DNA from 3 places in the Cedecea sp. genome. Region 3 is predicted to be linked to each of the others. Evidence: predicted binding sites of a transcription regulator. Region 3 holds the regulator's gene; each other region holds the start of a gene.

Region 1 (4,663 bases), on a different contig from region 3:
AGGGCAAGCTGAAGGGTGACAAGCTGGACGCTGCAGCCAACTTCTTTGGCGTGAAAACCCCACTGCAGGGCTCTTCTTTCGACGTTGATTACGACCTGCACTGGCGAGCGGAGCCGTGGAAGCCTGATGAGGCTTCACTAAACGGTATCCTGCACACCAAATTCGGCAAAGGGCAGATTACCGACGTTAGCACCGGTCATGCGGGGCAACTCCTGCGGCTGGTGAGTTTTGACGCCCTACTGCGTAAGCTGCGTTTCGATTTTAGCGACACCTTCGGCAGCGGCTTCTATTACGACTCGATTCGCAGTACCGCGTGGATAAAAGACGGTGTGTTGCATACCGACGACACGCTGGTCGATGGGCTGGAGGCGGATATTGCGATGAAAGGTTCGGTGGACTTAGTCCGCCGTGAGCTGAACATGGAAGCAGTGGTTGCGCCTGAAATCTCCGCCACCGTCGGGGTTGCCGCCGCCTTTGCCGTTAACCCTATAGTCGGTGCCGCCGTGTTTGCGGCCAGTAAAGTGCTTGGCCCGCTGTGGAGTAAAATTTCCGTCCTGCGCTACAGCATCACCGGCCCGGTCGACAAACCGCAAATTAATGAAGTGCTGCGCCAGCCACGTACCAGTGAAGCTCACTGATTTGACGTTAGCGGTGAATTGCCGCAAGCTCCATTAATAAACCATTCCTCGCCCAATGGGCGATAAGCAATAAGAGTAGCGAAACGATGAGTCTGAACCTGGTAAGTGAGCAGTTGCTGTCTGCGAATGGCTTAACCCATCAAGATCTGTTTTCCATCCTCGGCCAGCTGTCCGAGCGCCGCCTCGACTACGGCGATCTCTATTTCCAGTCCAGCTATCATGAATCCTGGGTGATGGAAGACCGCATCATTAAAGACGGTTCATGGAATATCGATCAGGGCGTTGGCGTTCGTGCGGTGAGCGGTGAGAAAACCGGGTTTGCCTATGCGGATCAAATTACCTTGCTGGCGCTGGAGCAAAGCGCTCATGCCGCTCGCAGTATTGTACGTGAACAGGGCGATGGGCGTGCCCGCACGCTGGGCAACGTTCCGCACAGCACGCTTTATACCAGCGCCGATCCGCTGCTCAGCATGACGCGTGAAGAGAAGCTCGACATCCTGAGACGCGTGGACAGCGTCGCGCGCGCAGCGGATGCTCGCGTTCAGGAAGTGAGCGCCAGCCTGACGGGCGTTTACGAGCTGATTCTGGTGGCGGCTACGGACGGAACGCTGGCGGCGGATGTTCGCCCTCTGGTTCGCCTGTCTGTTAGCGTTCAGGTTGAAGAAGACGGCAAGCGCGAGCGCGGCGCCAGCGGAGGCGGCGGTCGTTTTGGCTATGAGTATTTCCTGGAAAGCGTGAACGGTGAAGTTCGCGCTGATGCCTGGGCGAAAGAAGCTGTGCGTATGGCAATGGTTAACCTGTCGGCCGTTGCGGCTCCTGCCGGCATGCTGCCGGTGGTGCTGGGCGCAGGCTGGCCTGGCGTCCTGCTGCACGAAGCGGTCGGTCACGGCCTGGAAGGCGACTTTAACCGCCGTGGCACTTCGGTCTTTAGCGGCCAGATGGGCCAACTGGTGGCTTCAGAACTGTGTACCGTGGTGGATGACGGCACGATGCCTAATCGCCGTGGTTCCGTTTCCATTGATGACGAAGGCGTGCCGGGGCAGTACAACGTGCTGATCGAAAACGGTATCCTTAAAGGCTACATGCAGGACAAGCTGAACGCGCGTCTGATGGGCGTTGCGCCGACCGGTAACGGTCGCCGTGAATCCTACGCGCACCTGCCGATGCCGCGCATGACCAACACCTACATGCTGGCGGGCAAATCCACGCCGCAGGAGATTATCGAGTCTGTGGACTACGGTATCTTCGCACCAAACTTCGGCGGCGGCCAGGTCGATATCACCTCCGGCAAGTTTGTGTTCTCCACTTCGGAAGCTTACCTGATTGAAAAAGGGAAGGTCACGAAGGCGGTGAAAGGGGCGACGCTGATTGGTTCCGGTATTGAAACCATGCAGCAGATCTCCATGGTTGGTAACGACCTGGCGCTGGATAACGGCGTTGGCGTCTGCGGTAAAGAAGGGCAGAGCCTGCCGGTTGGCGTCGGCCAGCCAACCCTGAAGGTCGATAACCTGACCGTGGGCGGTACCGCTTAAGTTCATCTGGTAGCCGGGCTCTAACCCCGGCTGTTTTCATTTCTCGCCCGCACGCCCTGAAAAAGCTGCGTCACCCGCACGAAATAATCCGTCAGATAGTTAATGCACACCTCCACCTTCAGCGGCAGTTTGTCTTTCTCGGTATACAGTGCGTAAACCGGGCGTGGGTCGGACTGATAGCGAGGGAACAGGATCTCCAGCTCCCCGCTGTTGATCTCGTCGATCACCCACATCAGCGGCGCAAACCCTACTCCGGCACCGGCCTTAAGCCAGCGGCTTAACGTCATCGGATCGTTGGTGACAAAGCGACCATGCGGGATCACCTTGGTCGAAATCCCTTCCGGTGCGATGAGCTCAAACTCATTGTGCGGGCGTACGCTGTATTCAAGCCAGGAATGGTTAGCCAGATCGGCAGGTTTCTCCGGCGTACCGTGAATCTGAAGATAGTTTTTCGCGGCGCAGACCACCATCGGCATCGAGCCCAGCTTGCGTGAAAACAGGCTGGAATCCTGCAGAGCACCTACGCGAATCACCAGGTCCAGGCCGTCGGCAATCAGGTCGGGAAAGGGAATACCGGTAACCAGATTTACGGTCAGGCCCGGGTACTCTTTCAGCATCTCGGTCGTCATATCGGCGAGGACATTCTGTGCCATAGTTGAAGAGCTACCGATGCGCAGCGTCCCTATCGGCGTGTTGTTAAAGGCATAGAGCTGCTCGTGGACTTCCTGCGCTTCGTGAAGCATTTTGCGGCAGCCCTGATAATAAATTTTGCCCGCTTCGGTTAGCCCGATGCTGCGGGTGCTGCGGTTCAGCAGTTTTACCTGGAGCTCATCTTCCAGCTTCGACACGATCTGGCTGATGGAAGAGACGCTCATTTGTAGCTGCCTTGCGGCGGCGGTGTAGGAGCCCAGTTCGACCACTTTGGCAAACACCGACATACGTTTAAGTCGTTCCATTGTTCACTCTGAGTGAAAAGTGATTTAGATCACATATTATAGATAACAGGGTAACAGTTACGTTAATATATTATTATTAACATAATTCATACCGCACGCTCGCCCGCCTTTTCTGGCCTCTCCGTCGCGGTTTGTCGTCGAGTTATGTATCGCCTGCATTATCTTATCAAGGTTAAAATGAGTCTATTTCCGGTAATCGTGATATTCGGTCTTTCCTTTCCGCCGATATTCTTCGAGTTAATTCTGTCGCTCGCTGCGTTCTGGCTGGCGCGTCGGCTGCTGACCCCAACCGGCATCTATGATTTTGTCTGGCACCCTGCATTATTCAATACAGCGCTCTATTGCTGCCTTTTTTATCTGATTTCGCGTTTGTTCGTTTGAGGTTGATGTGAAAATACTAACAAGAAACATTACCCGTACCGCTATCACGCTTTTGCTGGTGCTACTGGCCTTCATCGCTATCTTCCGTGCATGGGTGTTTTATACGGAATCTCCGTGGACGCGTGACGCGCGTTTTACCGCTGACGTCGTGGCGATAGCCCCGGATGTTTCCGGGCTTATCACCACCGTTGACGTTCATGACAACCAGCTGGTGAAAAAAGACCAGGTGCTATTTACCATCGACCAGCCGCGCTACCAAAAAGCGCTCGAACAGGCCGAAGCCGATGTGGCCTATTATCAGGCGCTGGCATCAGAGAAACGCCGTGAAGCCGGCAGGCGTAATACGCTTGGTATTCAGGCGATGTCGCGCGAAGAGATTGACCAGTCGAACAACCTGCTGCAAACCGTGTTGCACCAGCTGGATAAAGCGCAGGCGACGCGTGACCTGGCCAAACTCGATCTGCAGCGCACGGTTATTCGTGCCCCGGCTGACGGCTGGGTGACTAACCTTAACGTGCATATCGGCGAGTTTATTAATCGTGGCGCGACGTCCGTGGCGCTGGTGAAACAGAATTCATTCTACATCCTTGCCTACATGGAAGAGACCAAGCTTGAGGGGATTCGCCCGGGCTATCGCGTGCAGATTACTCCGCTTGGCAGCAACCGCGTGCTGCGCGGCAGCGTTGACAGCATTTCTGCCGGGGTGACTAACGCCAGCAGTACCAGCGATGCAAAAGGCATGGCGACGGTTGATTCTAACCTCGAGTGGGTTCGTCTTGCTCAGCGCGTGCCGGTTAGAATTCGCCTCGATGAACAGATGGGGAATTTGTATCCTGCCGGGACTACCGCGACCGTTGTAGTCACCGGTGAAAAAGACCGTAAAGCGGAAAATGACTCGGCGTTTATCAAGCTGATGCATCGCCTGCGCGAGTTCGGTTGAGCGGGCCGCTATGTATAACATCTCCAGGCTACACGTTCGTTTTGCGATAAAGCTTGCCTTCGCCATTGTGCTGGCGGTTTTTGTCGGTTTTCACTTCGAGCTGGAAACGCCGCGCTGGGCGGTACTCACTGCCGCCATTGTTGCCGCCGGGCCCGCTTTTGCCGCCGGTGGTGAGCCTTATTCCGGCGCGATTCGCTACCGCGGAATGCTGCGTAT
Region 2 (4,663 bases), on a different contig from region 3:
TCATTACCCAAATGAGAAGTGGTTCTCTCTGCCGGAAGATGAACAACTGCCAGAAGGTATCCTCGACGACCGTCTGCGCGCGTTCTACGATCCAGAAAATGAATTAAGCGCAGGCATGCTGATCGACCTCCAGTCCGGAAACGAAGAGCGTGGTATTTGCGCCCTGCCGTTTACCCGCCAGTCAGATCTGCAGACCGTTTATATTCCAATGAACATCGTCGGTAACCTGTATGTTTCCAACGGCATGTCTGCAGGTAATACCGCTAACGAAGCCCGCGTTCAGGGGCTTTCAGAAGTCTTTGAGCGTCACATCAAAAACCGCATTATCGCCGAAAGCATTAGCCTGCCTGAGATCCCGCAAGAGGTGCTGGCACGTTATCCTGGCGTGGTGGAGTCCATTAAAACGCTTGAAGCAGAAGGTTTCCCAATTTTCGCTTATGACGGCTCCCTGGGCGGCAAATATCCGGTTATCTGCGTGGTGCTGTTTAACCCGGCAAACGGGACCTGTTTTGCGTCGTTTGGCGCACACCCTGATTTTGGCGTGGCGCTGGAGCGTACCGTTACCGAACTGCTGCAGGGACGTGGCCTGAAAGATCTGGACGTATTTACCCCGCCAACCTTCGATGACGAAGAGGTGGCTGAACACGCTAACCTGGAAACTCACTTCATCGATTCCAGCGGCCTGATCTCCTGGGATATGTTCAAGCAAGATGCGGATTACCCGTTTGCCGACTGGAGCTTCGCCGGTACAACAGAAGAAGAGTTCGCGACATTAATGGCTATCTTCCAGTCTGAAGATAAAGAAGTGTATATCGCCGACTACGAGCATCTGGATGTTTACGCCTGCCGTATTATCGTGCCTGGCATGTCTGACATTTACCCTGCTGACGACCTGCTGCTGGCCAACAACAGCATGGGTAGCCATCTGCGTGAAACTATCCTGGCGCTGCCGGACAGCGAATGGGAACAGCAGGACTACCTTGACCTGATTTCTCAACTTGACGACGAAGGGCACGACGATTTCACCCGCGTACGTGAGCTGCTGGGCCTGGCAACCGGCAAAGACAACGGCTGGTATACGCTGCGCATTGGTGAACTGAAAGCCATGCTGGCGCTTGCCGGTGGTGACCTGGAGCAAGCGCTTATCTGGACCGAATGGACCATGGAGTTTAACGCTTCAATCTTTAGCCCGGAACGCGCCAACTACTACCGTTGCCTGCAAACCCTACTGCTACTGTCACAGGAAGAAGAGCGCCAACCGCTGCAATACCTGAATGCTTTTGTACGTATGTATGGCGCGGACGCGGTGGATGCGGCCAGCGCAGCAATGAGCGGAGAAGCCGCGTTTTATGGTCTGCAGCCCGTAGATAAAGAGCTGAAAGCCTTCCCGGCGCATCAGGCTTTGTTGCAGGCTTACGAAAAATTACAGCGTGCCAAAGCCAAATATTGGCAGGTAAAGTAATTTACTGACAACTTACAGGTGCGCACTGCACCGGGCCTAAGCTATATTGTGGGGCGCTTTTGCGCCCCATTTTATTATTGCAACAATAATATTTTACTATGTAATCTTTTGGTTAACTTAGGGTAAATAGTTATTTATCGATAGCGGAAATAATGTTATCAAAATATAAAAATACCCCATTGTAATTAACCATTTTTGTGCGAGGAACGGGCTAAATTCAATTTTACTTATAAATATTAAAATTTATTTTTTCATTGATAATCAATCAGTTATGCTGAAAAAAAGATAAAGACCTGCTTTTTCAGTGCCTATTAGCTTGGCGAGATATGATCCACATCAATTTTTACTCTATAATGCTTTGTTAGTATCTCCTCGCCGAATTAAATAAGAGAGAGTTAGTGTGAAAGCTGACAACCCTTTTGATCTAGTACTCCCACCAGCGATGGCAAAAATTGCCGAAGACGCTGGCGTCTATAAAGCGACCAAGCAACCGCTAACGACCTTTTACTTAGCGATTACCGCAGGCGTCTTCATTTCGATTGCCTTCGTGTTCTACATCACCGCCACAACGGGCACATCCACTCTCCCCTTCGGGATTGCCAAACTGATTGGCGGCACCTGCTTCTCACTGGGTTTAATTCTTTGCGTTATCTGCGGTGCAGACCTCTTTACCTCCACCGTGTTGATAGTCGTAGCCAAAGCAAGCGGCCGTATCACCTGGTGCCAGTTACTGCGTAACTGGGCTAATGTCTACATTGGTAACCTGGTGGGTGCCCTGCTCTTTGTACTTCTTATCTGGCTGTCCGGCATGTATATGACAGCCAACGGTGCCTGGGGCCTGAACGTCCTGCAGACCGCCGACCATAAAATGCATCATACGTTTGTTGAGGCCGTCTGCCTCGGCATTCTGGCGAACCTGATGGTGTGCCTCGCCGTCTGGATGAGCTACTCCGGCCGCAGCCTGATGGACAAAATGTTTGCTATGATCCTTCCGGTTGCCATGTTTGTTGCCAGCGGCTTTGAGCACAGCATCGCAAACATGTTCATGATCCCGATGGCCATCGTGGTTCGTGATTTTGCCAGCCCGGAATTCTGGACCGCCGTAGGGTCTTCTCCGGAAAGTTTCTCGCATCTGACCGTGCTGAACTTCATCACCGATAACCTGATTCCGGTAACTATCGGAAACATCATCGGCGGAGGTTTACTGGTTGGGTTGACATACTGGGTAATTTATCTGCGCGGTGGCGATAAACACTAAGTTTAGCCAACACGTAGGTTTAAGAACTCCACATTAGAAGGTAGGTGTTACATGTCCGAGCTTAATGAAAAGTTAGCCACAGCCTGGGAAGGTTTTGCTAAAGGCGACTGGCAGAATGAAGTCAACGTACGTGACTTTATTCAGAAAAACTACACCCCGTATGAGGGTGACGAGTCCTTCCTGGCAGGTGCTACCGACGCAACTACCAAACTGTGGGACAACGTGATGGAAGGCGTTAAACAGGAAAACCGCACTCACGCGCCTGTTGACTTCGATACCGACCTGGCTTCAACCATCACTTCTCATGATGCGGGCTACATCAACAAGTCCCTCGAAACTATCGTGGGTCTGCAAACCGATGCACCTCTGAAACGTGCCATTATTCCGTTCGGTGGCATCAAAATGGTTGAAGGTTCTTGCAAAGTATACGGTCGTGAACTCGACCCAATGCTGAAAAAAATCTTCACCGAATACCGTAAGACTCACAACCAGGGCGTGTTTGACGTTTACACCAAAGACATCCTGAACTGCCGTAAGTCCGGTGTTATCACCGGTCTGCCAGATGCCTATGGCCGTGGCCGTATCATCGGTGACTACCGTCGCGTTGCGCTGTACGGTATCGACTATCTGATGAAAGACAAATTCGCTCAGTTCAACTCACTGCAGACCAAACTGGAAAACGGTGAAGACCTGGAAGCGACTATCCGTCTGCGTGAAGAGATCTCCGAGCAGCACCGTGCGCTGGGTCAAATCAAAGAAATGGCGGCTAAATATGGCTGCGATATCTCTGGCCCTGCTACCAACGCACAGGAAGCTATTCAGTGGACTTACTTCGGCTACCTGGCTGCGGTTAAATCTCAGAACGGCGCGGCAATGTCCTTCGGACGCGTATCCACCTTCCTGGATGCCTATATCGAACGTGACCTGAAAGCGGGTAAAATCAACGAACTGCAGGCTCAGGAAATGATTGACCATCTGGTCATGAAACTGCGTATGGTTCGCTTCCTGCGTACCCCTGAATATGATGAGCTGTTCTCCGGTGACCCAATCTGGGCAACAGAATCTATCGGCGGTATGGGCGTTGATGGCCGTACGCTGGTCACCAAATCCAGCTTCCGCTTCCTGAACACCCTGTACACCATGGGGCCGTCTCCGGAGCCAAACATCACCATTCTGTGGTCTGAAAAACTGCCACTGAACTTCAAAAAATACGCGGCTAAAGTTTCCATCGATACCTCTTCTCTGCAGTACGAGAATGACGATCTGATGCGCCCTGACTTCAACAACGATGACTACGCTATTGCTTGCTGCGTAAGCCCAATGATCGTTGGTAAGCAAATGCAGTTCTTCGGTGCTCGTGCAAACCTGGCGAAAACCATGCTGTATGCCATCAACGGCGGCGTTGATGAAAAACTGAAAATGCAGGTTGGTCCTAAAGAAGCGCCAATCACCGCAGACGTTCTGGACTACGACAACGTGTTGGATCGTCTGGATCACTTCATGGACTGGCTGGCTAAACAGTACGTTACCGCGCTGAACATCATTCACTACATGCATGATAAATACAGCTACGAAGCGTCCCTGATGGCTCTGCACGACCGTGACGTTGTTCGCACCATGGCTTGTGGTATCGCGGGTCTGTCCGTTGCAGCTGACTCCCTGTCTGCAATCAAATACGCGAAAGTTAAACCAATTCGTGACGAAGACGGTCTGGCTATCGACTTCGAAATCGAAGGTGAATATCCACAGTTCGGTAACAACGATCCTCGCGTAGATGACATCGCCGTTGACCTGGTAGAACGTTTCATGAAGAAAATTCAGAAACTGACCACCTACCGTGGCGCCATCGCAACCCAGTCTGTTCTGACCATCACCTCTAACGTGGTTTATGGTAAGAAAACCGGTAACACCCCAGACGGTCGTCGCGCAGGTACTCCGTTCGG
Region 3 (4,663 bases):
CATGAGATTGCTTCCGCATTTCACGTGGGCAGCCACGGTTCAACCTACGGCGGTAATCCGCTGGCGTGCGCAGTGGCCGGGGCGGCTTTCGATATCATCAATACGCCAGAAGTTCTCAAAGGCGTGGCGGCCAAACGTCAGCTTTTCGTTGAACAACTGCAGAAGATCAACGCGCAGTTTGATCTGTTTAGCGACATTCGCGGCATGGGGCTGTTGATTGGCGCAGAACTTAACGAGAAATACAAAGGGCGCGCGCGCGAGTTTCTCTATGCGGGCGCGGCAGAAGGCGTGATGGTGTTGAACGCCGGGCCGGACGTTATGCGTTTCGCGCCTTCGCTTATCGTTGATGACGCGGATATCGTGGAAGGAATGCAGCGCTTCGCCAAAGCGGTTGCCCACGTGGTGGCGGGTTAAAACTAACCCGAGCGCCGCAGGCGGCGGCTCAGCCAGATCCCATGATGAGGCCGCTGGCGCCAGGCTACCGAGGAGATGGTATGCATGGTGTTCAGGTGGCCAATAATCCGCTGTAAATGCTGCTCCATGGTGCTTAACGGCCCCGTGGGCAGCGTGTCTGAATCCAGAATATTGGCGTCGTTCGACCCGCCAGGCCCGTCGTACTCCAGCCTTTGCTGGCAGCGCTGTAAGCCAATTTCACAAGACTGCAGATACTTTTGTGCCAGGTCCGGCGTGAGCATGTTGTGCTCACGTGCCAGAGTGGTCATGGCGTTGATGTGCTCGACGATGAACTGGCTGTGGGTCACCCAGAGCTTCATGTCTGCCAGATAATGAGAGTTAAACCCAGGCTCTTGCATCGCTTGGTTGAGCGAGTTAAACAGCGCATTATGTGCCTGGTTGACCCGCATGCGTTGCCAGGCCAGCGGCGTGGGTTCCGGATCGTTGCTCAGTATCAGGCGAATGGCGTCCTGATCGGCCTCGAGCGCGTCGTGGGCGTTCTGACGCAGTAGGCCAGTTTGCCACTGTGGCCAAAGCCAGATCATGCCGCCAAAGGCTATCAGGCAGCCGAGCAGCGTGTCGATAAGCCGCGGAATGATGTAGCTTTCGGCGCTTAGGGTAATGAGCTGCAGGGTATATACCGCCGTAACGGTAAAGCCGATGGTGGCCCAGCCGTAGCTTTTGCGAATGAACAGATAGCTCACCAGGGTAATCATCAGCATCGCCAGTAGGGTGTAGCTGTCCGGAACGTGGAAGTGCAGGGTAATACCGGCGATACACAGCCCAGCCATGGTGCCTGCCGCCCTGTGCACAATACGTACCCGCGTTGCGCCATAGCCGTTTTGAGTCACGAACATCACCGTCATCAGGATCCAGTACGGTTTAGGCAGATGTAAGAAAGACCCAAGCAGGCTGGCAATCGTCAGCATTACGCCCAGGCGTGCGGAGCTGCGCAGCGCCGATGATTTGAAAGAAAGGTAGTTTTTCAGCGCCGGGAAGAAAGGCAGTCGGCGTTCCCTGTCTTCCATTAAATCCCTCACGTACAGCGGACGCTGGGTTTTCAGCACCCGGGCTATGCGGCTGAAATGGTAGTGACAAAATTGACCAACCGGATTATCCGGGTTCTGACGGGCGATCTTTTCCAGGGCGTCGATCTGTTTGTCCATGGTAAAGCGCGTCGGGTAGCGGTGATAGAGAATATCGTCTGCCAGCACCCGCAGGCGCGCGGCGATGGTTTGGGCATTCCAGCGGATCACGGCTTCCGCATGACTTTGCTCGACCAGCTTCTGAACCTCTTCTGGCTGATGCAGGCTCACCGAAATGTGTTCCTGCAAATCCAGTGCGACCTGGAAAGCGCGCAGCAGGCGCTTGTAGCCGTTTTGCTGGTTAGCCGACAGCATATGCAGCTGCTGGTAGCAGATGGTTATCAGGTCGACGGCTTTTTGCTGGCGGGCAAGTAAGGGAGGCAGCGCTTTTTCCGGATCGGTGTGCTGGGTCAGCAGGCTGTATTTTGCCTCACAGTAGTCCGCAAGCTGACGGTACAGCAGGCTTAGCGACTCTCTGAGCGGCTGTTCACGCCATAGTCTGAACCAGAACCAGTTGAACGCGCCGTACCAGATGGTGCCGGAGATATAGAGCACCATCGGTTTCCAGATAGGCATGTTACCAGCCATGCTGAGCGTGAAGATTGCGGCAATCAGCGACGCGGGCAGCAGGCGAGCATGCAGTGAGCTTATTTCCGCCGTGACGCCGAGCAGCAGGGCCATAACGATTAATATCGCAGGCAGCGGGACGTGGGTATAAAGCAGCAGAAGCTGCATGATTAGGCTGCTGACGGCGAACAGGCCGCCGCCAATGATCAAACGTTTGAAGAAGCGTTTATGCGGCGTGTCCAGCCCGGCAATGTTGCAGCAGGCAGGCACTAACGAGAAAAGCAGGCCATTTTGCAGGCTGTCGAGGACCAGGCCGATAGCCACGGGTAGACACAGCACCAGCGTTTGCCGCAGCGCGTAGTTAACTTCCGGGTGATAAATTAATCTCTTCCACATAGCCTGAATTGTAGAGACAAAAAAGGCGTGTTACCGAAGCGACACGCCTTTATGGGGCTAATTAACGCGTGCCGTAAACGACAATCGTTTTACCGTGTGCGGAAATGAGATTCTGGTCTTCCAGCATTTTCAGAATACGGCCAACGGTTTCGCGGGAGCAGCCCACGATCTGACCGATTTCCTGGCGGGTGATTTTAATCTGCATCCCGTCCGGGTGGGTCATGGCGTCCGGCTGTTTAGCCAGGTTCAGCAGCGTCTGTGCGATGCGGCCGGTCACGTCCAGGAAGGCGAGGTTGCCGACTTTCTCGGAGGTAACCTGCAGGCGGCGTGCCATCTGGGAAGACAGACGCATCAGGATGTCCGGGTTGACCTGAATCAGCTGACGGAATTTTTTATAGGAAATTTCAGCTACTTCACAGGCTGTCTTGGCACGAACCCAGGCGCTACGCTCCTGACCTTCTTCGAACAAGCCTAATTCACCAATGAAATCACCCTGATTCAGATAAGAAAGGATCATCTCCTTGCCTTCTTCATCTTTAATCAGAACAGCTACGGAGCCTTTGACGATGTAATACAGCGTCTCCGCCTTTTCACCCTGGTGAATCAGCGTGCTCTTCGACGGATACTTATGAATGTGGCAATGAGACAAGAACCATTCGAGAGTCGGGTCTGTTTGCGGTTTGCCAAGCACCATGCGCGGTTATCCTCTGTTATAAACTGGCTACCAAAGACAAGACTCGGAACCTCTTGTCTGGCGTTGCAATCGTGAAATTTTCCCATACCCTGGGAACTGGCGGGCAGGTCAATCCTGCGGCCTGTAATTAGTCGTTTCCTCTGCTTGCGGCATAAACGTCTCTGTATCGCAGCAGCATCCGAATTGTTTTAGCATAGCTTTTGGTAAGTGTCTTGTCTTGTCTCGTTTCAGCATGACTTGGATCGCCTTACGTTGCCAGTTTTGACGTAGACGCGTAATCTGAAAGAATATTTTCTCAACAGGAGTAGGCAAAATGCAGGCACGTGTTAAATGGGTGGAAGGCATGACCTTCCTCGGGGAGTCCGCTTCTGGCCACCAGATCTTGATGGACGGTAATTCTGGTGATAAAGCGCCAAGCCCAATGGAAATGCTGCTGATGGCGGCGGGCGGCTGTAGCGCCATTGACGTGGTGTCGATTTTGCAAAAAGGTCGCCACGACGTGATGGATTGTGAAGTCAAGCTGACCTCTGAGCGCCGTGAAGAAGCGCCGCGCCTGTTCACCCATATTAATCTGCACTTTGTGGTTACCGGAAAAGAGCTGAAGGATAGCGCCGTATCGCGCGCGGTCGATCTTTCTGCTGAAAAGTATTGTTCGGTAGCGCTGATGCTTGGGAAAGCGGCAAACATTACCCACAGCTATGAAGTGATCGAAGCATAAAGATCAAAAAGGCGGCATTCACGCCGCCTCTGCCGAATCAGGCAATCTTCCTGCCTTCCGCCAGTCGCTGCACCAGCGGCCCCATAATCAGCTCCATCGCCAGCCCCATTTTCCCGCCAGGCACCACCAGAGTGTTGATGTGGGAGATAAACGATCCTTGCAGCATCGCCAGCAGATAAGGGAAGTCGATATCGTCCAGCCCGCGGAAATGGATAACCACGAAGCTTTCGTCCAGCGACGGAATGGCACGTGCGGCAAACGGGTTAGAGGTATCCACCGTCGGGACGCGCTGGAAGTTAATATGGGTGCGTGAGAACTGCGGCGTAATGAAGTTGATGTAATCGTCCATCGAACGCACGACGGAGTCCATCACCGCTTCCCGCGAATGGCCGCGCTCGCCGGTGTCGCGAACCAGCTTCTGAATCCATTCCAGGTTAACAATAGGCACCACGCCAACCAGCAAATCCACGCAGTCTGCTACGTTATGTTGCGGGGTGACAACGCCGCCGTGCAGGCCTTCATAAAACAGCACGTCGGTTGGTTCCGGCAGCGGCTGCCACGGCGTAAAGGTACCCGGCACCTGGTTCCACGGCACGGCTTCATCGTAGGTATGCAGATATTTACGTGATTGACCTTTGCCGCTCTGGCCGTATTCGATAAAGGTTTGTTCCAGTAAACCGAAGTCGTTGGCTTCTGGCCCAAAATAGCTGATGTGGCGGCCCGCATCACGCGCCTTGCGGATGGCCATAT

Evidence for each region. The regulator CRP, encoded in region 3, controls carbon source genes, mostly activating them, when cyclic AMP is high. The targets are predictions, from matches to a motif close to ATGTGANNNNNNTCACAT.
Region 1: aaeR (HTH-type transcriptional activator AaeR) is a predicted target of CRP. The motif match lies at 3,144-3,161, and genes of this name have one in related genera.
Region 2: focA (formate transporter FocA) is a predicted target of CRP. The motif match lies at 1,787-1,804, and genes of this name have one in related genera.

What each region holds. Positions count from the first base shown of each region.
Region 1 covers NZ_DASYBS010000021.1:104,628-109,290, reverse strand. The annotation lists gene yhdP (AsmA2 domain-containing protein YhdP) at 1-638, shown strand, start outside; gene tldD (metalloprotease TldD) at 725-2,170, shown strand; gene aaeR (HTH-type transcriptional activator AaeR) at 2,191-3,126, opposite strand; gene aaeX (p-hydroxybenzoic acid efflux pump operon protein AaeX) at 3,304-3,507, shown strand; gene aaeA (p-hydroxybenzoic acid efflux pump subunit AaeA) at 3,515-4,447, shown strand; gene aaeB (p-hydroxybenzoic acid efflux pump subunit AaeB) at 4,458-4,663, shown strand, end outside.
Region 2 covers NZ_DASYBS010000009.1:54,351-59,013, reverse strand. The annotation lists gene ycaO (30S ribosomal protein S12 methylthiotransferase accessory factor YcaO) at 1-1,462, shown strand, start outside; gene focA (formate transporter FocA) at 1,863-2,720, shown strand; gene pflB (formate C-acetyltransferase) at 2,772-4,663, shown strand, end outside.
Region 3 covers NZ_DASYBS010000153.1:14,626-19,288, reverse strand. The annotation lists gene argD (bifunctional acetylornithine/succinyldiaminopimelate transaminase) at 1-414, shown strand, start outside; gene VGM55_RS24365 (YccS/YhfK family putative transporter) at 417-2,501, opposite strand; gene crp (cAMP-activated global transcriptional regulator CRP) at 2,563-3,195, opposite strand; gene VGM55_RS24355 (OsmC family protein) at 3,509-3,913, shown strand; gene VGM55_RS24350 (phosphoribulokinase) at 3,951-4,663, opposite strand, start outside.